4 regions of the Oleidesulfovibrio vietnamensis genome follow, and region 2 is predicted to be linked to each of the others. Evidence: predicted binding sites of a transcription regulator. Region 2 holds the regulator's gene; each other region holds the start of a gene.
What was found. Region 2 encodes sigma-54, which starts transcription at its own class of promoters, with help from an activator protein. Its sites were predicted from a motif close to CTGGCACGGNNNNTGCTT; they were not measured.
Positions count from the first base shown of each region.

Region 1: the regulator sigma-54 is predicted to act here: its motif matches at 1,620-1,637, upstream of fliR (flagellar biosynthetic protein FliR).
Region 3: the regulator sigma-54 is predicted to act here: its motif matches at 3,222-3,239, upstream of ACZ5D1_RS01670 (DNA-binding transcriptional response regulator).
Region 4: the regulator sigma-54 is predicted to act here: its motif matches at 3,118-3,135, upstream of ACZ5D1_RS02145 (GDP-L-fucose synthase family protein).

Region 1 is NZ_AP042419.1:444,718-450,148, forward strand. Features, by position in the region: gene hflX (GTPase HflX) at 1-634, opposite strand, end outside; gene ACZ5D1_RS01925 (IMP cyclohydrolase) at 820-1,419, opposite strand; gene fliR (flagellar biosynthetic protein FliR) at 1,649-2,434, shown strand; gene flhB (flagellar biosynthesis protein FlhB) at 2,447-3,520, shown strand; gene flhA (flagellar biosynthesis protein FlhA) at 3,542-5,431, shown strand, end outside.
Region 2 is NZ_AP042419.1:2,055,786-2,061,216, reverse strand. Features, by position in the region: gene ACZ5D1_RS09370 (KdsC family phosphatase) at 1-188, shown strand, start outside; gene lptC (LPS export ABC transporter periplasmic protein LptC) at 189-803, shown strand; gene ACZ5D1_RS09360 (LptA/OstA family protein) at 790-1,329, shown strand; gene lptB (LPS export ABC transporter ATP-binding protein) at 1,330-2,052, shown strand; gene rpoN (RNA polymerase factor sigma-54) at 2,245-3,669, shown strand; gene hpf (ribosome hibernation-promoting factor, HPF/YfiA family) at 3,721-4,263, shown strand; gene ACZ5D1_RS09340 (PTS sugar transporter subunit IIA) at 4,267-4,716, shown strand; gene rapZ (RNase adapter RapZ) at 4,778-5,431, shown strand, end outside.
Region 3 is NZ_AP042419.1:382,031-387,461, reverse strand. Features, by position in the region: gene ACZ5D1_RS01690 (response regulator) at 1-37, opposite strand, end outside; gene ACZ5D1_RS01685 (SLC13 family permease) at 116-1,591, opposite strand; gene ACZ5D1_RS01680 (hypothetical protein) at 1,623-2,171, opposite strand; gene ACZ5D1_RS01675 (response regulator) at 2,206-2,589, opposite strand; gene ACZ5D1_RS01670 (DNA-binding transcriptional response regulator) at 2,613-3,053, opposite strand; gene ACZ5D1_RS01665 (hypothetical protein) at 3,354-3,989, opposite strand; gene ACZ5D1_RS01660 (response regulator) at 4,079-4,447, opposite strand; gene ACZ5D1_RS01655 (sensor histidine kinase) at 4,451-5,431, opposite strand, start outside.
Region 4 is NZ_AP042419.1:493,318-498,748, forward strand. Features, by position in the region: gene ACZ5D1_RS02130 (cytidylyltransferase domain-containing protein) at 1-1,487, opposite strand, end outside; gene ACZ5D1_RS02135 (GNAT family N-acetyltransferase) at 1,474-1,965, opposite strand; gene ACZ5D1_RS02140 (N-acetylneuraminate synthase family protein) at 1,958-2,824, opposite strand; gene ACZ5D1_RS02145 (GDP-L-fucose synthase family protein) at 3,220-4,260, shown strand; gene ACZ5D1_RS02150 (glycosyltransferase family 2 protein) at 4,307-5,431, shown strand, end outside.

The sequences.
Region 1 (5,431 bases), 1.6 Mb from region 2:
CGGGCGACAGTTCTCCGTCAAAAAGGATGACTCCGGCGTTTGCCGTAAGCGCAAGCACTTCAAGTTCGGCCAGTTTGCCCTTGCCCAGAATGAATTTGTAGTTGAGCTGCCGTACGCGCTGCACCATGGTGCCCGCCACGGTCAGCCCGGCGGTATCGGCCAGTTCGGCCAGTTCGGCCAGCGACGATTCCTGCACGGAACGCGGGTCGGGAGAAACACTCACCAGCACTGCCCTGCCGGATTCGCTGCCGGTTTCGCGGGCATCGGCGGTGATGCGCGAAAGTTCTTCTTCCAGCGCCTGCGCCTGTGCGGTGAAATCTGTTATTACCCTGTCCCACCCCTGCGGGTCGTGCACCATGTAGGGCTGTGTGCCGCCGGGCAGCAGATGCGCATGCTGAAAGCTGGCCGGCCCGCCGTGCTGGTCCACGGTGAGCACGCCCACGTCGTCAAGACGCAGAAACAGCATGTCCATGAGGTCTTCCTGCGAAAGCAGGGAGTCAGTCAGGTGGGTGTGCAGCAGCCTGAGCCCCCGCAGCCTGCCCGCGCCCGTTCGGGCGCGGGGAAGCTCGGGAATATAGATGGAGCCCGTATCGCCCACAATAACCAGAGAAACCCTGCCCTGTCTGTCGAGCATCAGCCCTATCTGACGGCCTATGCTGCGGCTCAGGGCGGCCAGTTCTCTTGCCTGTTCCGTGGTGTAGCCGCCCTCGGCAGGGTAGCGGCGTGTGTACAGACGCGAAAGCGCCTTGACCTGACTGGGCTTCAGCCCCTGAGTATTGCCGAGAACCTTGGTTGCTATGGCGGGTCTCCGTCCGGCGTTTAAGCCGTTTTGCTGCCCAGATAATCGGCAATCATGCCGTCATAGGCGGAAGTGGCGCGGAATGTTTTGACAGCCATGGCCTGACGCATGGCAAGTCCCACCCGCATGTCGTTGTCGCGCATTTCCTGCATGGCTGCCTGATAATCGGCAGGGTCGGGCAGTACAAGCATGGAATGGAAGTTTTTGGCGGTGGCGCGCAGCATGCACGGCCCGCCGATGTCCACTTCCTCCACGGCACCGCGCAGGTCAAGACCGCGGGCGGCGGCATCCGCAAAGTTGTACAGGTTGACACAGATGAGGTCGAACGTGCGGATTCCCAGCTCCTTGAGAGTGGCAAGGTGTTCGGGGTTGTCCTTGTCGGCCAGAATGCCGCCGTGGATGTGCGGGTGCAGGGTCTTGACGCGGCCGCCCATTATTTCAGGAAAACCGGTGACCTTGCTCACAGGGGTGACGTCCAGTCCCGCTTCGGTCAGCGTCCGCTGGGTGCCGCCGGTGGAAACCAGTTCCACGCCGTTCTGTGTGAGAAACGTGGCAAATTCCACAAGCCCGCTTTTGTCGGTCACGCTCAGCAGCGCTCGCCGTATGGGCAGAAAATCCATATCGCCTCCGTATTCGGTTTTTTGAGGCAGTGCCAGAAACATCGGCCCTTGGCAACAGTATCCGCACCTGACGGCAGGGGCAACGTGTTTGTGCCGGTGCCGTCGAAAGGCTGACACGGCCTTGCCCTGCCGCCTTTGCCAAAAGGCCGTACGCGGCATTTACCGGCCTTGCGCGGGCTTTTGCGTCCGGCTGCGGTGCGATGGTCTGTTTTTTGCTTTTTGAGACGGCATGGATCTCTTCAATTTTGATGAAGCCTCTTTCCTCAGCTTTCTGCTTACCCTCATGCGCATCAGCCTTGTGGTTTTTCTGCTGCCGGTATTCGGGGGCAATTCGGCACCCCGGCTGGTAAAAGGTGCGCTGTGCATGGTGCTTACGCTGGCGCTGTGGCCGCATCTTTCCTTTTCCGGAAGCCTGTTGCCGGGGCATCCGTTCGGCATTGCGCTTATGCTTGCGGGTGAAATCATCATGGGCATCATGCTGGGGCTGCTGGTGCGTTTTTTCTTTGCGGGTATCCAGACCGGCGGCGAACTGCTCGGGTTTCAGATGGGGTTTACCATGGTCAGTGTGGCAGACCCTCTTTCGGGGCAGAGCACCAGCATCAGTTCACATTTCATGTATATGGTCAGTCTGCTTATTTTTCTGGTGCTTGACGGGCATCTGGTGATGCTCAAAGGCCTTACGGACAGCTTTGCGCTGGTGCCGCCCGGTCAGCTGGTTTTCAGACACGCCTCGCTGCACAACATGCTGACGCTGGCGGGGGGCATGTTTGTCATGGCCGTGCATATTGCCGCGCCGGTCATGGCCGCGTTGTTTCTGGTGGAACTGGCGCTGGCACTCATGGGGCGCGCGGCACCGCAGATGAACCTGCTGATGATCGGGTTTCCGCTGAAGATCGGAGTGGGGTTTCTGTTCATGGGGCTGCTGTTCACGATCATGCGGCATCAGGTTCAGGATTTCATTCTGGGGCTGGGCCCGCAGATGACCAACATGCTCAAACTGATCAGCCCGCTGTAGGAGCCGGACACCATGCCGCAGCAAGACCCGAGCAGAACAGAACAAGCCACCCCGAAACGCAGGCGTAAAGCGCGGGGTGAAGGTAATGTGCCCAAATCGCAGGAGGTGCCCAACACCTTTGTGACCATGGCGGGCACCATAGCGCTGTATGTGTACATGGACCATATCGCCAGCGAGATGATGGGGCTGTACGAACATTTTTTCCGCAATGCCGTGATGTTCGAGGCAACACCGCAGGCCGTTTATGATCTGCTGCTCTGGATTTCGGGCAAGCTGGCGCTCATGCTGCTGCCCATCATGCTGTTTCTCGCGCTTGTGGCGTATGTGGTCATCCGTCTGCAGGTGGGCAAACTGTGGGCGCCCAAAGTTTTCAAACCAAAATTTGCGCGGTTCAACCTTATCAAGGGGTTGAAACGTCTTTTCATATCGCCGCAGACACTGATCCGGCTGGGCAAAAGCATACTGATGGCTGCGGTCATCGGTATTGCGCCGTACATTGTCATCCGCAACGAGATGCATCACTTTCTGCCGCTGTTTTACGCCACACCCACCGCCATAGGGGTGTACATGCTGGAAATGGGCATGAAAATGGTCAAGTACGCCATGCTGCCCATGCTGGTTATAGCCATCGCCGACCTGTGGTACACCAGGTGGGATTATGAAGAAAATCTGAAAATGACCAAGGATGAGGTGAAGGACGAACGCAAGCAGGCCGAAGGCGACCCCGCGGTGAAAGCGCAGCAGCGTCAGAAGATGATGGAGGTCATGGCCCAGCGCATGCTGGAGAATGTGCCCAAAGCGGACGTTGTGGTGACCAACCCCACGCACTATGCCGTGGCGCTGCGCTACGATGCCGTGGAAGCTCCTGCGCCTGTGGTGCTGGCAAAAGGGGTGGATCATCTGGCCGAGCGCATCAAGGAAGTGGCCCGCGAGCACCGGGTGCCCATCCGGGAGAACGTGCCGCTGGCACGGGCCTTGTATAGGCAGGTGGAGGTGGGGGACATGATCCCTGAGGAACTCTATCAGGCAGTGGCTTCGCTGCTGGCTTCACTGATGAAATTCAAGGCCCGCCCGCAGGGGCGGTAAACGGAACGGAGCGTCAAAACAATGGCGGATGTAGGAACAGCACCCAGAATAGATTACGAGCGCTTCTCCAAGCACGGCGATGTCCTGCTCGCCGGCGGCGTGGTGGTGATTCTGTTCGTCATGCTCATTCCCATGCCCACCATTGTCATGGACATCATGCTGTCGCTCAGCATTTCGCTGGCGCTGCTGGTGCTTGTGACTTCCATGTTCATGCTTTCCCCGCTTGAATTTTCCATTTTTCCTTCGCTTCTGCTGGTTACCACGCTGCTGCGTCTTGCTCTTAACGTGGCAAGTACCCGTCTTATTCTGCTGCACGGTGACGAAGGCACAGATGCGGCCGGTTCCGTTATCCAGTCCTTCGGCGAATTTGTTGTCGGCGGCAGTTATATCATCGGTATCGTGATTTTTCTTATTCTGTTCATTCTGAACAAAATGGTTATCACCAGCGGTACCACGCGTATCGCGGAAGTGGCGGCACGTTTTACCCTTGATGCCATGCCCGGCAAGCAGATGGCCATCGAAGCCGACCTGAACGCCGGACTCATAGACGAGACGGAAGCCACGCGGCGGCGTGAGAATATCCGCAAGGAGGCTGATTTCTACGGCGCCATGGACGGTGCCGGCAAGTTTGTTCAGGGCGATGTGAGCGCGGGCATGTTCATCACCATGGTGAACATCATCGGGGGTATTCTCATCGGCGTGCTGCAGAAGGACATGACATGGCAGGACGCCATGACCGTGTACACGCTGCTGACCATCGGTGACGGTCTGGTCTCCACCATTCCCTCCATCATCATTTCCACCTCTGCGGGTATCATTGTTTCGCGTGCCGCTTCCGAAGCCAAAATGGGCGAGGAATTCATAGGCCAGCTGACGTTCAACTCCCGCGCGCTCAAACTGGTTTCCGGCGTGCTGCTTGTTTTTGCGCTGGTACCGGGCATGCCGTTCATCCCGTTTGTCATTTTTGCTTCGCTGCTGTTTTTTATCTCCAGAGTGGTGGGCGGTGCCAGCGACGATGTGGCCGAGCGCAGCGGTGCTGCGGGCAAGGCCGGTGTCAAGGGCGGCGCCCCCGGCGGTGCGCTGGACAGCCCGGAAGAGGTGCAGGCTCTGCTGCCGCTGGACGTGCTGGAACTGGAAGTGGGCTACGGACTTATTCCGCTTGTGGACGAGGAACAGGACGGCAACCTGCTCTCGCGCATCCGCTCCATCCGCCGGCAGTTCGCTCTGGATATGGGGGTTGTCATCCCCTCGCTGCACCTGCGCGACAACCTGCAGCTCAAGCCCGGTCAGTACACGCTGCTTATCAAGGGCAACGAGGTTGCCTCGGCAGAGATTCTCATCGACCATTATCTGGCCATGGACCCGGGCGACGCGCGGCACCGCATCAAGGGTATCGAAACGCGCGAACCGGCATTCAATCTGCCTGCGCTGTGGATTCCCGAGTCGCAGAAGGAAGAGGCCATGCTGGCCGGTTACACCGTGGTGGACCCCGCAACCGTCATTGCCACGCACCTGACCGAAGTGTTCCGGCGCAATCTCGGTTCGTTCCTCGGCCGTCAGGAAGTGCAGAACCTGCTGGACAACCTTGCCAAACATTCGCCCAAGGCGGTGGAAGAACTGGTGCCGGGCATCCTGTCGCTGGGTGTGGTGCAGAAAGTGCTGCAGAATCTGCTGCGCGAAAACGTATCCATACGCGATCTGCTCAGCATTGTGGAAGCGCTGGCAGACTACGGCCCGGGCGTAAAGGACGCCGATACGCTGACGGAATACGTGCGCGAACGGCTTGCGCGGACCATCGTGAAGCCCTACATGGACAGCCAGGGGCAGCTGCCCATCGTGACACTGGACCCCGGCGTGGAGAAAACTTTGCAGGAGGCCATCCGTCATACCGACGGGGGGGCGTATCTGGCC
Region 2 (5,431 bases):
TGGATCTGGCCCCGCTCAATCTTGTGGGGCTGCCCATGGCAGTGGCCAACGCCCAGCCGGAGGTAAAGGCCGTGGCCAAATATGTCACCACCGCCACGGGAGGCCATGGCGCCGTGCGCGAAGCTGTACGTTTTATCCTTGATGCCCAGAACAAACTGGCTCCCATGCTCAGGGAGTGGTCTTCCTAGATGTCCCGCCGCAGAATGTACTGGGTCGCCGGTATGCTGATTCTGCTCGCCGGCCTGCTGTTGTATGCGGCCATGGGGGCACGTCAGGTCAGTGAAGTGCGACGCTCTCTGACCGATGCCCAGCCTGCCGTGGAAGGTAATGTCGATCTGGCGCTGTCGGGTGTGCGCCTGAAGCAGGGCGAAAAAGGACGCGAACTGTGGACGCTGGAAGCTGAAAAAGCGTTTTATGACCAGCAGGGCGACACTGTACGCATCAAGCAGCCCGACATTGTCTATTTTCTTGAAAAACAAAACGACAACCTGAGTGTTAAAGCGCGCTGGGGCGAAATAAAGCAGAGCAGCCAGTCCATGCGTCTGTGGGACGATGTGGTTCTGGTGCAGACAGACAAAATGCTTAAAACATCTCTGCTGACCTACCTTGGCAGCTCCCGTGAACTGACCATGCCCGAAAAGGTATGGTTTGAAACCGGCGCCATGAACGGTACCATGCATGACGTGCTGTGGCTGCTGGACACTAACGTCATTAAAGCCCGCGGAAGCGTTGACATGGTTCTGTACCTTGAAGACGGCTTCAGCGGCTTAGCCCGAGGAGAAAAACGTCATGAACAGAATTAGCATAACAGGCCACATGATTATGGTGCTGCTTGCCTGTCTGGTTTTGCAGGCCGCCCCCGCCACCGCGGCAGAGGATATTCCCACCTCCATCACATCTAAGACCATGACTTATGACGCCAACGCCCAGCTGATCATTTTTGAACAGGATGTGTACGTGCAGCGCGGTGAGTTTGAACTGTGGGCGGACTCCATCTCCGTCTATCTGGACAAGAACGCCAGTGCCGCCGCGAAGCAAAACGACGCCGAAGGCCCTGCCATTGACGCCGGCCAGATCAACAGGCTGGTGGCCGAAGGTAATGTACGCATGAAGCAGCTGACGAAATCGGGAGAATGCCGCAAGGCCACCTACAAGGTTTCGGAAGGACTGCTTGTGATGGAAGGAGACCCCGTACTTCGCGACGAGGGCAACAGTATCGGCGGGCAGGAAATCAGGTTTTATGTGAACGAGAACAGAAGTGAAGTGTTGGGCGCGCCTGGTAAGCCCGTCAATGCGGTTTTTTCCGCCCCCAAAAGGATGAAGAAGTAAATGGCGGTCATTCAGGCTACAGGGTTGCGCAAGCAATACGGTTCGCGCGAAGTGGTCTGCGGCGTTTCCCTGAATGTGAAACAGGGGGAAATTGTCGGCCTGCTGGGCCCCAACGGCGCGGGCAAGACCACGACATTTTATATGCTCATAGGCATTGTAAAGCCCAATGCCGGCGAGGTGCAGCTGGATGACCTGAGCATATCCGACTGGCCGCTGCATGAACGCGCCCGTATCGGTTTGAGCTATCTGCCTCAGGAAAGTTCTGTTTTTAAAAAACTCACTGTCACTCAGAATCTGCAGATGATTCTGGAACATGTGGGATTGAGCAAAAAAGCTCAGCAGGCAAGAGCGCAGGAACTGCTTGAAGAGTTCGGCATCACCCACATCGCCGATTCATACGCCATGCACCTGTCCGGCGGTGAACGGCGGCGGCTGGAAATCGCCCGGGCCCTCATCCGCGCCCCGAAGTTCATCCTGCTTGATGAACCGTTTGCCGGCATTGATCCTCTGGCCGTGGATGATATTCAGGAAATAATCAAAAAACTGCGCGACAAAGGTATCGGGGTGTTGATCTCTGATCATAATGTGCGTGAAACATTGAATATCTGCGACAGGGCTTATCTCGTTTACGAAGGAAGGGTCATTCTGGAAGGCACTCCGGAAGCCATTGTGGCCGATCCCAAGGCCCGCAGTGTCTATCTGGGAGAGGGCTTCTGCCTGTAAGTCCCCCGGCTCCGGTTGCATCACACAGATATATGTGGCAGAAAAGAGTCATGGAATGTATTTTGGAATGATTTTTGGATAACAGAACGGAATATACGTTTCCGCTGTCTCCGGTATCAGGGCTTTGATATTCTCTGAGCAATAAAAACAAAATATATTCAGCTTTTATAATCTTAAGGATTCGGTTGAACAATGGCTTTAGAGTTACGACAGCAGCTTAAACTCGCTCAGCAGCTTGTGATGACGCCCCAGCTTCAGCAGGCGATCAAACTGTTGCAGCTTTCACGCGTCGAGCTCGTTGAAACCGTTCAGCAGGAACTGCTGGAAAACCCGTTTCTTGAAGAAACACAGGAAGAGCGCCCAGTCTCTCAGGCTGAAGAGAGAGCCCCGAGAGCAGAAGAAGCCGACCCTTTCCGTCAGGAATTGGTAAAGAATGCCGACTGGGAAAACTATCTTGGCGATTTTGCCAGTACCGGCAAACAGGCAGGCGGACGCGACGCGGAAGTGCCGGAAGAGATGACCGCCTTTGAGGCTCGTTTTTCATCCAGCCCCACGCTGGAAGGGCATCTCAGCTGGCAGCTGCGCTTGTCTTCCGCCACGGAAAAACAGCTGGACATAGCAGAAGTCATAATCGGCAACCTTTCGCCTGCGGGGTATCTGCAGGCGACGGTGGAAAACGTGGCGGAAATGGCCGGTGCCGGTACGGCAGAGGTGGAAGAAACGCTGCATCTGCTGCAGCGGCTTGATCCCGTGGGCATAGCGGCGCGTACTCCGCAGGAATGCCTTCTGGTTCAGGTCGAAGTGCTTGGATACGACCGCGACCCTGTGCTTGTCGAGCTGATCCGCGATCATCTGGAAGACCTGGAAAAACGACGGTACAAGCCTCTTCTCAGAAAATATCGTCTGGGAATGGACGACCTTAAAGAATATCTTGACCTTATCCAGACTCTTGACCCCATGCCGGGCTCCCGCTTCGGTAACGAACAGCCCGCGTATGTCAGCCCCGATGTCTACGTGTATAAAAGCGAGGATGATTTTATCATCCTGCTGAACGAAGACGGCCTGCCACATCTCCAGCTGAGTGAATTTTATAAAGAAGGCGTCAAGGGCACCACTGATAAAGAAAAGGACTACGTGCAGGAAAAAATGCGCTCCGCCTCGTGGCTTATAAAAAGCCTTTATCAACGGCAGCGAACCCTGTACAAAGTAGTTGAGAGCATTATTAAATATCAGAGGGGTTTTTTCGAGGAAGGCGTATCCCGGCTTCGCCCGCTTATTCTCAAGGATATAGCGGACGACATAGGAATGCACGAATCAACCGTCAGCCGTATTACAACAAACAAGTATGTGGCTACCCCCCATGGTATTGTGGAGCTTAAGTATTTCTTTAACAGTGCACTGGCGTTAAACGACGGAACAGAGGTAGGTTCTGAAAGTGTGAAAGCGCTGATAAAGAACCTGATTTCTGAAGAAAATCCTAAAGAACCGCTCAGTGACGAAAAGATCGGAGAAATTCTTAAAGAAAAGTTGCAAGTCAATATTGCTCGAAGAACCGTGGCGAAGTATCGTACAGCTATGGGAATCCCTTCTTCTTCGAAACGAAAAGCTGTATTTTAGGCCAAAGGATTTCCGGCAGAAATGCCTGATACTGAATCTCTGGAGGTTTTTATGAACATCGCTTTCACTTTCAAGAACTTCGAGCCTTCCGATCACTTGAAAAAGTATGCCAACCGCCGTTTTGAAAAGCTCGGACGCTTTTTGAATAAGTCAGAAAACCTTGAGTTACAGGTTCTGTTGAGCGTTGATAAATTCCGGCACAAGGCGGAAGTACAATGCACGGGCGAGGGGTTGAATCTCTCTGCAGTGGAGCAGAGCGAGGATATGTATGCCACTATTGATCTTGTGCTGGATAAGCTGGAAGCACAGGTCAAGAAACACGCAGAAAAGACTAAGGATCGGCGCCGTTCCAGCAGTGATGACAGCGTGCGTATGGATGTGTTCAATTACAAAGACAATGACGGCGTGCGCGAGCGCACCATCATTGAAACTGATGAGATTGATCCCAAACCCATGCATATTGATGAAGCTGCCATGCAGCTTGAGGCGCTGGATTACGAGTTTCTCGTTTTCAAAAACGCGCAGAACAACCGCGTGAATGTCATCTACCGTCGCAAGGACGGAGACTTCGGGCTGATCGATCCGGGATTCTAAAAAATGAAACTGGGTGAATACCTGGATAAAGACCTCATAATTCATGAGCTTTCCGCCAGCACCAAAACTGAGGTGCTGGCGGAACTTGTGAAACCGGTCATCCAAAAATATCCGGAACTGGATCAGAATACCGTGGTCCGCATTCTGCAGGACCGTGAAAATCTGGGAACAACCGGCATCGGTGACGGCATAGCCATACCGCACGGCAAGGTGGAGGGGCTTGACCACATCGTGCTGGTGGTCGGTCGCAGTTCTGAAGGGCTTGATTTTGAAGCGCTTGATTACAAGCTGTGTAACGTATTCTTTCTTGTTCTTGCTCCAGAACAGGTGGCCGGCATGCATCTGCGCATTCTCGCACAGATTTCGCGTCTGCTGAAAGACAAAGAATTCAGAGCTGAATTTGCTCAGGCAGATTCGGAAGATACCTTGTGGGAGCTTTTGCAGAAGGCGTAACGGAAAGGGGCGGACGCCGGTGGTGCCGCTCTGTCTAAAAGGTAGGAAAAGGGGTTGCGCCGTGAAAAAGAGTGAAAGTCTGCCGGTTCTTATAGTCACAGGACTTTCCGGCGCGGGCAAAAGCACGGTGCTCAATGTATTCGAGGACTTGCGCTTTTTTACCATAGACGGGCTGCCGGTGGGGGTAGTGGCCGACCTGTTGGAACATCTTGCACGTGATGCCATGGGGCGCTACCGCGGCGTGGTGCTGGGCATGGACCTGCGCCAGTTCGATTTTCTGGATGAATTCGAAGGCGCACTTATGCGGCTGGAAAAGATGGGGGTTTCTCCCCGCATCATCTATCTGGAAGCCGACAGTGATACTCTGGTACGGCGTTTTGCCACCACACGCAGACCTCATCCTCTGGAAGGCGGCGACCTGGGGCTAGAGGCCGCCGTTGAACATGAACGGAATCTGCTGGCTCCGGTGCGTGAACGTGCAGACCTTATTCTCGATACCTCAGAATTCTCCATTCACGACCTGCGGCGCATTGTACAAAAAAAATGGAGTTCGCTTGGAGGCAGCTTGAGAAGTCTGCGCGTCAACCTGATTACCTTCGGGTTCAAATACGGTGTCCCTTCCGACGCCGACATGGTTTTCGACCTGCGCTTTCTGCCCAATCCGTACTTCGACGCAAAATTAAAGGCGCTTTCAGGTAAAGACCCTGAAATACAG
Region 3 (5,431 bases), 1.7 Mb from region 2:
CCTGTTCGTCATCGACGATAAGCACTTTTTCAGACATATCCGTTCTCCTTCGATAAGGATCATATCCGTATGCCGGAGCACGGCACGAAGCCGCACTCCGGCTTGTATCAGGCAGTTACATGCCTACTCTGGGCACGGTGATGGGCATGCCCATAAGCGGCCAGACCACCAGAACGAAAACCCCGACCACTACCAGCAGCAGCGCACTGGCGACCAGCCCGTACTTGAAGAACTCGCCGGAAGTGAACTGACCGGAATCGTACGCGATGGCGTTGGGGGCCGCCCCCACCAGCAACAGGAAGGGCATACCCGCCACAACCAGCGCACCGAAGAGAATAACCTCGGGCGATACGCCGAGATACGGCGCTATAACCAGCGCCACCGGCAGCGATATGGCTATGGCGGCCACGTTCATGATGAAGTTGGTCATCATCAGCACAAAGAAGCAGATGCTCATGACAAAGACAAACCAGTGGGCTTTTTCGAACATGACCAGCCAGTTGACGGCCAGCCACTTTGCCGCGCCGGTTTCCCACAGGCAGTAGCCTATGCTCATGGCGCCCGCAAACAGCAGGATGATGTTCCACGGCACATCTTCAAGATCCTTGATATCAAGAATCTTGAACACGAAAAACGCGATGCTGGAAATGAGGATGATGGCCGTTTTGTCCAGCATTTTAAGCATGGGGAAGAACGACCGCAGGCTCATGACCAGAATGACAATGCCCACGATAAGGGCGGCCATGATTTCCTTGCGGGTCAGGGGCCCCATCTGCTTGTTCAGTTCTCTGGCCTTTTCACGCAGTCCGGGTATGGTGTCGCGTTCGGGCTTGCAGAAAATCATGAAGAAGCCCCACAGCAGAAACACCATGAGCCAGCCGATGGGGGCCATGTAGTAGGTAAGCTCGAAGAACGAGACCTCGGTACCCACTATCTCCTTGAAAAAGCCTACGGCCACGGCACCGCGGGCGGCACCGAGCAGCGTGATGATGGAGCCTGCGCCGGCCACATAGGCCATGCCGATGAACAGCCCCTTACCAAAACGGGTCTTGCTGCCGGTGTCGTCGTACAGAGCATAAATGGCCAGCAGCAGCGGATACACGGTGGCCGCCACCGCAGTATGTGCCATAATATGCGTCAGCAGCGCGGTGACCACAAACACGCCCAGATAGATGCGGCTTGTTTTTTCACCCACGACCATCAGCATTTTATAGGCAAGTCGCTTTGTCAGGCCGGTTTTGGTAAACACCAGACCGATCATGATGGAAGCAAAAATAAAGAGCACCGACGGGTCCATGAAGTCCTTGAACGCTTTTTCGGGCGGACGGACAAAGAAAAGAACCTGCAGCACGCCGATACCCAGACTGGTGATGCCGATGGGCACCACCTCGAACACCCACCACAGACCGGCAAACATAAATACGGCAAGAGCACCCTTGGCCTCTTTCGAAAGCGGGAACCGTTCACCCAGCGGATCCACCGCATCCGGCCACGCCGGAGAATAGTAGATCACCAGAAAAGCAGTCACCCCCAGCAACATGAAGCACAGTCTCTTCCAGTCAAACGATGTCGATTGAGCTTTGGTAGACATACGTTGTTCCTTTTTCAAAAAAGCACCCCGGCTAGCCGGCGGCACACTCCGTAATTTTTGTTCTCAGATAGTCGAAAACATCGCCCAGACGCAGCACACCCGTCACTTTCCCCTCTTTGCGTACCAGCAGCGGCTGGTGCACACCCAGAATGTAGCGGTGCAGTGCGTGTTCCACCGTGTCGGATTCCTCCACGTATTCGCTCTGTTCAGGCACATGCATGATGTCTGTTATTTTGCACGAGCCCGCTTTGACACACAGCGAAGCCGTGGGGTCGGACCACAGACCGAAGTCGCGGATAAGCCGGTTCACAAGGTCGGAAGTAAGCGTTCTGCCCTGATAGCGTTCAGGGTCCACATGCTCGTACTTCGGCTCAAGTGATTTGAACACGTCCAGCATGGTCAGCTTTGCGACCACCATGCCGCCACGTGTCACCAGCACGTCACGGTGCGGTTTACCGGTGCCTTTTTCGCGGCAGTGCTGCTCCAGCGCCATAAACGCATCGGCCAGAACACCGCCTTCTTCGATGACAACATACTCGGAAACAGGGATCATAACATCCCGTACTAAGGGTGTTTCCATACATCCTCCATTGCTAGGCGGCCCTGCAAGGGGCCTACTCCGCGCCCTGCAGCGCCGCTTCCTCGGCAGCCGCCGCAATGACCTCAGAGAGCTGACTGATGTCCACCGGCTTATTAAGATACTCGTAAGCACCAATAACCCTGGCAGAATCCTCGTCCTTACGGCCTCCGTGCCCTGTCAGCATAATAACCTGCATCCGCGGACATTGTTTGCGGACATGACGCAGCACTTCCAGCCCGTCCATGCCGGGAAGCCTGAGATCAAGAACCATCACCGATGCCCCGCAGTCATTCACAATCTGCAATGCGTGCTCCCCGTCATGAGCCGTGTCCACGGTCATGCCGCGGATTCGCAGACGTTCGGCCAAGGTCTGTACAAAGTCGACCTCGTCATCCACCAGCAAAACGTGAATAGTCATGTCAGTCTCCACCCTTGTTTTCCCTAACCGCGCCCCTGCGGGCTGCCTTTGCCGGACTGCTGCACGCCTGTGCATTGTCTGCGGCGTCTGGCAAGCTTTGCCTGTCCCACTGCCAGAGACAGCCTGACAAGCAGCGCATCCAGCGCAAAAGGGATATAGATGTCATCAAAGGCTCCGTTTTTCATGCCTTCAATGGAAAGTCGCACCTGATTTTTCCGTACCATCAAGATAACCTGTGCGCAGGCATCAGGACGACCCACCTGGGTCAGAAACCGCATCACCTCGGACCCCACCTCTTCCGTGCCGAAAACCAGCACGTCTGTTTCCGGCGCAAACAACATCATGCGCGCCTCGTCCAGACTGCGGCAGACGGTGCAGGCTATGCCCAGCTCCGCCAGCCTTCCGGTCAGGTTGTCCGCAAACTGCCGGTCGGAATCATACACAGCCACCACAGCGTTTTTCATGCCTGACCCTCCCGGAGCATCGCCACGGTGTATGAATCCGGTCGGGCGCCCTGCAAACCTGCAGCGCCGGATGCATACAATGCCGTGCCGCGGCACGGTAAGGATGAAGGCATTTCCAGACAGCTTGTGTATCTGCGCATGAATCGTTCCTTGTCTTTGTGAAAATAAAGGCAAGGAACGTGCCAACAGAGAGTGAGTAGTTATCTTGGTACATTAAACCGATTGTTAAAAAAAGCACACACTATGATGAAACAAAATAAATCAATCATGGCGCCCAAGCCAGATACGATTTAATACATTTTAAGACGCAAAAAACGTTTCGATTTGTCCGACTGATGAATCAGACCGCAGAAAACCGCCGGCACCGGCCAGAAGAGACTGAGCCAGTGCCAGTTCGGGAGAGCTGTCAGGCTGCGGAAGGGGACCGCCGCTGACATTGAAACGCACCGTAAGCCCGCTGCCCGCAGCCTCGCCCGTCAGCGTGACGGAAGAAGCAGCAGGAAGCACCCCGAAAAGCGCATCCATCACGTGGAAAAGCACCATCTGAAACTGTACGGGATCGGTGGAAAAAGAAATGCCCGCAGGAGTCATCCCGTGGGCAAGCGAAATCTCTTTGAGCCGTGCAAAACGGCTGCAGATGAAAACAAAATAATCAAGCCATTCGGCTGCATTAAGTGTGGCAACAGGGGTGTCGGGGCTGTGGGCCAGACGCGAAAGAGCAGCGCATATGTTCATACCCCGCTTTGCCTGCGTGCCGATACGCCCCAGACTTTTTTCAAAGATTTCCCGTCTGGGAAAATCCTCCTTGTGCATCATCAGCACATCTTCCAGCAGCCCGCCCGACTCGCGCATGGTTGCCAGCACATTGCGCATTTCATGCGTCAGGGCCGCGGTTATGCGCCCCATGTACGCCGCCTTGTCTTGCTCATGCGTCATGAGCCCTCCCGTTTACGGTACCGTGCCTGCCACACGGCACGCGTTTTCACGAGCCGGCACCTGTCCGCGCGACCTGCCGACGGGCAGCATCAGGCGCCGTTAACGGCTTCGTGAATTTTACCTATAAGGTCGTCAATGCTGATGGGCTTGACCAGATAATCGAACGCCCCCAGCCTCATGCCTTCAATTCCATCCCTTGTAGAGCCCTTTCCTGTCAACAGGATAACGGGCAAATCGGGCATATTTGTGCGCACCTGCCGCAACACGTCCAGCCCGTTCATGCCGGGCATCATCACGTCAACCACCATAACGTCCGGCCTGTGCGCGGTAACAAGACGCAGCGCCTCTTCCCCGTCGGTGGTCACATCGGCCTGCAATCCGCGCAGCCGCAACCGCTCAGCCAGCGTTCCGGCAAATTCAATTTCATCGTCAACCAGCAGCACCTTCAGCTCAGACATCGCCTAAGACTCCTCCTGCGGCTTTGCACGCTTGGGCAGTTCAATGGTGAACGTCGATCCCTTGCCTTCCTCGCTGGCAACCGCAATGCGCCCGCCCAGCTTCTGCACGATACCATAGGTGATCGCCAGTCCAAGACCGGTGCCTTCCGCACCCTTGGTGGTAAAGAAGGGTTCGAATATATGACTCAGCACTTCATCAGACATTCCCACGCCGTTGTCCGTTATCAGCACGGCAACGGTATCCAGATCGACGGAGCGGGTGGTTATCTGCACCCTGCCGCCGTTATCAACTGCCGCTATGGCGTTATTGATGATATTCAGAAAAACCTGCTGCAGCTGTCCGCGGTCGGATGAAATACGCGGCAGATCGTCATCCAGATTCAGTTCAAGACTGATATTGCGGTACAGGCTCTCTTTTTCCAGAAAACCGAGCACCTCGCGCACAATCTCGTTGACGTCCAGCGGTTCGACCTGCACTTCCATGCGGCGGGCAAAGCCCAGCAGCCGGTGCGTAATGGTGCGGCAGCGCGAAACGGACTGCAGCACAGAGGCCACAAGCTCGGGAAATTTCGCCCTGATGATCTCATCGTTTCCGTGCTCCATCAGGTCATTCATCAGCCCTGCTTTCTCGTTGATGATGGCAAGCGGGTTGTTTATTTCATGTGCCACTCCGGCAGCCAGCCGTCCGATGGAAGACAGCTTGTGCGCATGTTCCACCTCGCGGAACGCCGCCGCACGCTTGTCGTCCGCTTCGCGTATGCGGCGCACCAGCACGCCCGTCAGAGCCCAGACCACAAAAACAATCAGCACCGTGCTGCCCAGAAATAACGTGAGCATTTCCATGCGCAGCTTGTTCCACGCCTTGTATGCCACACTTATGGGCTGCACCAGCACAAGCGTCAGCTCCGGATTGCCGAAATTCACATGCCCCACAAAAATCTTCTGCCCGTTCAGTCCGGTGCTTTCCACCACTTCGGGCTGATG
Region 4 (5,431 bases), 1.6 Mb from region 2:
GCACTGCCGCGCAGCCCGCAGTGTTTCATGATGTGCTGTGCGGTGCGTGCCTGCTGCCGCGTGCCGCATATCACCTGTACGGCCGCCGTGCAGCCTGCTGCGTGCAGGGCCAGCAGCACCGGTTCAAGCACTGTGCCGCGGTCTCCGCCGCCCAGCGCCACAAGCACCCGCCTGAGAGACGGCGATATGATTCTGCGTGCTCCCGCACGGGCGAATCCGGAGGGCAGCGGCAGGTATTGCAGCCCGTCGTAACAGGCGGGGTGTTCATGGGGTGAGTATCCCTGATAATCAGGATGGGGCAGCGCATTAAGCAGCAGGTCCCCCTGCCGCCATCCGGGCGGCAGGGGGTTATCCTGAAATATCAGCCGGCAGCCTTCTTTTTTCAGAGCGGCAAAGCCGTCCTGATACCGTTTAAGGTCTGCCTTGCAGCAATTGAATACCAGACAGGAATGGTCAGCCAGCGCATAGCGGCGGGCGGCAAAGCGCAGTTCATCTTCCGGTGCGGCATCCTGCGGCAGCAGGGAAACGGCAAATCCCGCTTCTGTCACAAGGCGCTGCGAACGCTCATCGGGACGCATGATGAATTCCACTCCGGCACCGAGGTCCTGTGTCATCACACGGGCAAGCCGCAGGGCACCGGATATGTGCCCGTACCCTGTCCGGCCATTGCCGTGACATACAAAAGCGGCCCGCAACGATTCGTGCAGGGTTGTCTTGGCTCCGGCACAGGCATTGACGGCGGCAAGCTGCGGGTGCCGCTGCAGGTGCCGCATGATGTCGTGCACGGTGAGGCTGTCCGGCGTGCGCCCCATGGAAGCGCAGAGCCCCGTGAAAAATTCCATGTCTGCGGGGGTATCCACGGTAAGCCGTACCCCGCCTTTTTTCAGCAGGGGATCGCCGTCTATGTACCGTACGGCAAATTCTGCGGGCAGGCGGTACATCAGCGCGGTGACATGCTCTTTGTCATGCGCCGTGGCTGAAGGATGATGCCACGCCCGCCGCAGCGCCTCTGCGCTAACCGCTTCAACGCCTTTATCGGCGTATTCCGCTCCCGGACGGTAGTTGACGATGTCGCAGCCGGTATGCTGCAGCTCGTGCAGCATGCGGCGCAGCCCGCCGGCATTGATGACCGGACAGTCCGCCGTGACGCGGATGACGTTTTCAGCAGGCATGGAATCCAGCGCGGTCACAAACCGGCCCAGAACATCGTCTTCCTGCCCCCGCACGAGGTGTACCGCAGGCCAGTGTCTGCGTATGTGCGCGGCCAGCGGATCATCCTGCGGCCGGTCCGATGTGGCCAGCACCACACCGTCCAGCACGGCCTGTTCCGTCGGGCGCCTGCCGCGCAGCAGCGCCGTGAGGTGACAGAGCACATAATCCACCAGCGGACGACCGCACAGAGGCAGCAGCATTTTGCCCTTCAGCCGCGCAGAACCCATGCGGGCCTGAACCACGGCTATGGTCCGGCCTGTCTCAGCGTTTGCCAAGGGCTGCCTCCTGCCGCAGGTCTGCATACATGATGATTTCCCCCGTATCGGGTGTTTCTTCCAGCGTTGCCCAGCCCAGCCGCCGGTAAAAAGGTGCAGCGGTCTCCGTGACAAGGTAGAGGCGGGAATAGCCCAGCCGTGCGGCGTTGCGTTGTGCGGCGCAGACCAGCGCGGTGCCTGCGCCCCTGCCTCTGCGGGCAGGATGCACATACAGGCTGGCCAGCCACGGGGTGAGTTCCGGCCGCGCGGGGCAGTCGCAGGTGCGCAGCACCACACAGCCTGCCGGTGTGCCTGCGGCAAATGCCAGCAGCATCATGGGCAGCGTTGTTCTGCCTGCGTACCGGGCTGTTCTGCCGCAGGCTTCTTCCAGCGTCACGCCGGGGGCGGCCCCCCATTGTTCATAAATCCATTGCAGGGCCAGAGGGCCGAAGGCCGGCTCGTCCGCCAGCAGACGGACGGCAAACGGGCTGTCATGCATGTTCCGCCTCCAGACCGGCGCGCACTGCGCGCAGCGGACGCAGACCGTCCTGCGGGTCGGCGCGCCAGTTGCGCTCCTGCTCCTCGCATGGCGCAGGCTCTTTCACACCGTTGCCGTCGGCGCTGAAAGCCTGCCGTATCTGGCTGATGACCGGTGCTATCTGATGGGGCAGCCAGCAGTGGCCGCTGGCGTATTCCGCACCGTCGCCGTCAAGATCAAGATGAAATTCCACAACCTGAGCACCCCAGCGGTGCACGGCGCGGTGAATGACACCGGCATGCACGGTATGGTCGGACCAGCCTGCGGCGCAGCCGAACTGCCTGCGCAGGGTCTCCACCGCCGCAAGATTGCATTGTTCCGGCGGGGCGGGATAGCCGGACGTGCAGTGCAGCAGCGTCATATCACGGCAGCCGGCGGTGCGCAGCACGTCCGCGGCATGGGCCACTTCCTGCAGAGCTGCCATGCCGGTGGAAAGCACAACGGGCTTGCCCGTGCCGGCACAGGCGTGCAGCAGGGCATCCCAGAGCAGTTCGTAGGATGCAATTTTATAAAAATCGACATGAGGTTGCAGTGCATGTACCGCCTGAAGCGAAAAAGGGGTGGCGCTGAATGCCACACCGTGTCTGCGGCAGGACTGCGCCAGCACGGGCAGGTAGTCTTCAGGCAGTTCCCATGCTCTGCGTCCGGTTACCTGCGGCATGGCGGCAAAGACTTCCGGCGCAAACAGCTCGTCCAGCCGGAAGAGCTGGAATTTGACTGCATCGCATCCGCAGCCTGCGGCTGTTTCGATAAATGCCAGACAACGGTCCAGATCGCGGTTGTGGTTACTGGAAACTTCTGCAATGAAATACGGCTGCATGTGGTATCTCCGGCTTTGCGGCTGTTGCGCCATACCGTCACCGTGCTGACGGGGGCGTGTGTTTATGCACGCCGGTGCGGTGCGGCGGCGCGCCGTGCGCGGTGCAGATTCTCTTACCGTGTCTTGGGAAAAAGCAACAGGGGGCATGGCGTCTGTGTACCTCCTGCTTTTGCATCTTGCATGGAACACGCCGTGGTTTATTGTTTTTTGCTGCGTACTGATGCAGGGTTGCGGGGGCTGCGGTATCAGGATGCTGCGGCGGACACACCGGAAGCGGTTTGCCGTGTTTGCTGCTGGACCGGTTTTTGCTTGCCACAGGGGTGCGGCCGACGCAGCCGCGGCGCCGGGTGTGCGGACGTCATTTTTTTGGGCTTTTGTATATGTAAGGGTATGTCATGACCATTGATATGGATGCTTCGATTTTTGTAGCCGGCCACCGGGGACTTGTGGGCAGCGCCATTGTCCGCTGTCTGCAGGGGCACGGTGCACGCAATCTGCTGCTGAAGACTCATGCCGAGCTGGACCTGACCGACCAGCATGCCGTTGCCGGTTTTTTTGCACGTCACCGGCCTCAGGTGGTGTTTCTGGCGGCGGCCAGAGTGGGCGGCATTCTGGCAAACGATACATATCCTGCTGACTTTATACACATCAATCTGGCAATTCAGAACAATGTGCTGCATCAGGCGTATGTGCACGGGGCGCGCAGGCTGCTTTTTCTGGGCAGTTCGTGCATTTACCCGCGGCTTGCTCCGCAGCCGCTGCGCGAAGAAAGCCTGATGACCGGACCGCTGGAGCAGACCAATTCCGCCTATGCCGTGGCCAAAATAGCGGGCATTGAAATGTGCCGCGCCTATAACCGGCAATATGGTACGTCATTTGTGCCTGTCATGCCGACAAACCTTTACGGGCCGGGCGATTCCTTCAGTCTTGAGTCGTCGCATGTGCTGCCTGCGCTGCTGCGCAAATGCCATCTGGCGCGGATGGTCATGCAGGGCGATATACAGGCCGTGGAACGGGATGAGCAGGTGTTCGGTCCGCTGCCCGTCGACGTGCGGACGCATCTGGGGCTGGACGCTGCGGGGACTGCGCCGCGCATCGCCGTGTGGGGATCGGGCAATGCGCTTCGTGAGTTTCTGCATGTGGATGATCTGGCGGCGGCGTGCGTGCATCTGGTGTTCCGCACGCAGGAAACGGACCTTGTGAACATAGGTACGGGCGAAGACCTTACCATCCGTGAACTGGCGGAACTTGTCCGCAGTGTGGTGGGTGTGGATGCGCCGCTGGTTTTTGATGCTGCAAAACCCGACGGCACACCGCGCAAGGTGCTTGACGTCTCGCGGATGCATTCGCTGGGCTGGCGGCCTTCCATCGGGCTGCGTCAGGGCATTGCACAGGTGTACCGCTGGTATCTTGACCGGCTGGAAAGCGCGGCATGAGGCATGCCGCAGACGGGCTGCCGTGCAGGCCGCAACGGAGAATCCGATGACACAGGAATACGGCGGGCTGAAGCTGTCAGTAATTATTCCCACGCATAACCGCATGGATATCGTGGTGAAAAATTTGCTGTGCCTTGCACGGCAGACGCTGCCGGCGGACAGCTTTGAGGTGCTGGTCTGTGACGATGCATCGACGGACGGCACATGGGAAGCGCTTCAGTCGCTGTCCACCCCGTATGCGCTGCGTCTGTTCCGCCTGCCGCAATGCGGGGGGCCGGGCAGGGCCAGAAATCTGCTTATCCGCGAGGCGCGCGCAGAAGCGCTGGTTATCCTTAACGATGATGCGCTGCTGACACCTGCCGGACTGGCCATGCACGCGGCGGCGCTTGAAATGACCAGAGGCGAGCGCATAGCGGTGCTGGGTCGTTTTTCCTTTCCTGCCGATTACCAGCGCACGCCTTTCGGCTGTCTGCTGGAACATACAGACCTGTCTTTCCGTTTTCCGCTGTTCACGCCGGGTAACTTTTACGGTGCCAACGCGTTTTATTCCTGCAATCTTGGCATTTATGCCGAAGCCGTGGCCGAAGCAGGGTATTTTGATGAAGGATACGCCGGTGCCGGTGCCGAAGACATGGAACTGGGCGACAGGCTGGCGAAGCTGGGCAATATGGTGGTGTATCTGGATAAATGCGTTGCCGTGCACGAGCACAGACTTACCGTGCATGACTTCTGCCGTTCGCAGATAGGCAGAGGCGGCGGCGGAGTGGTGCGCTGCATGAATGATTTCAGTCAGGTGTTTCATTACGATGACATGGACACAGCCGCGCTGGAACGGCTGCGCAGGGGGCTGCACAGGGCCGAGGATGCGGTGCTGCGTCTGAAAGATGCCGTACACGCGTTGCACCGGCGTGCTGCCGTAGGCGAAGATGTGGCGCCGCAGGACATTCCGTGGCGGGGCGTGCCGCTGCGGTACAGCGCGCATGACCAGTGGCGCATGCCGCCGCGCGCCGTGGAGCGCGAGGCGCAGCAGGCACTGGCGGATATGGTGCCGCTGCTGAAAAGCAGAGAACTTTCCGCCGGCGATATGGGCGCGCTGTATCAGGTGTGCTCTTTTCTTAAATGGCGGTACGACACTGTGGGCATTTCCCGTTCGCCGTGGATTGACGAATAC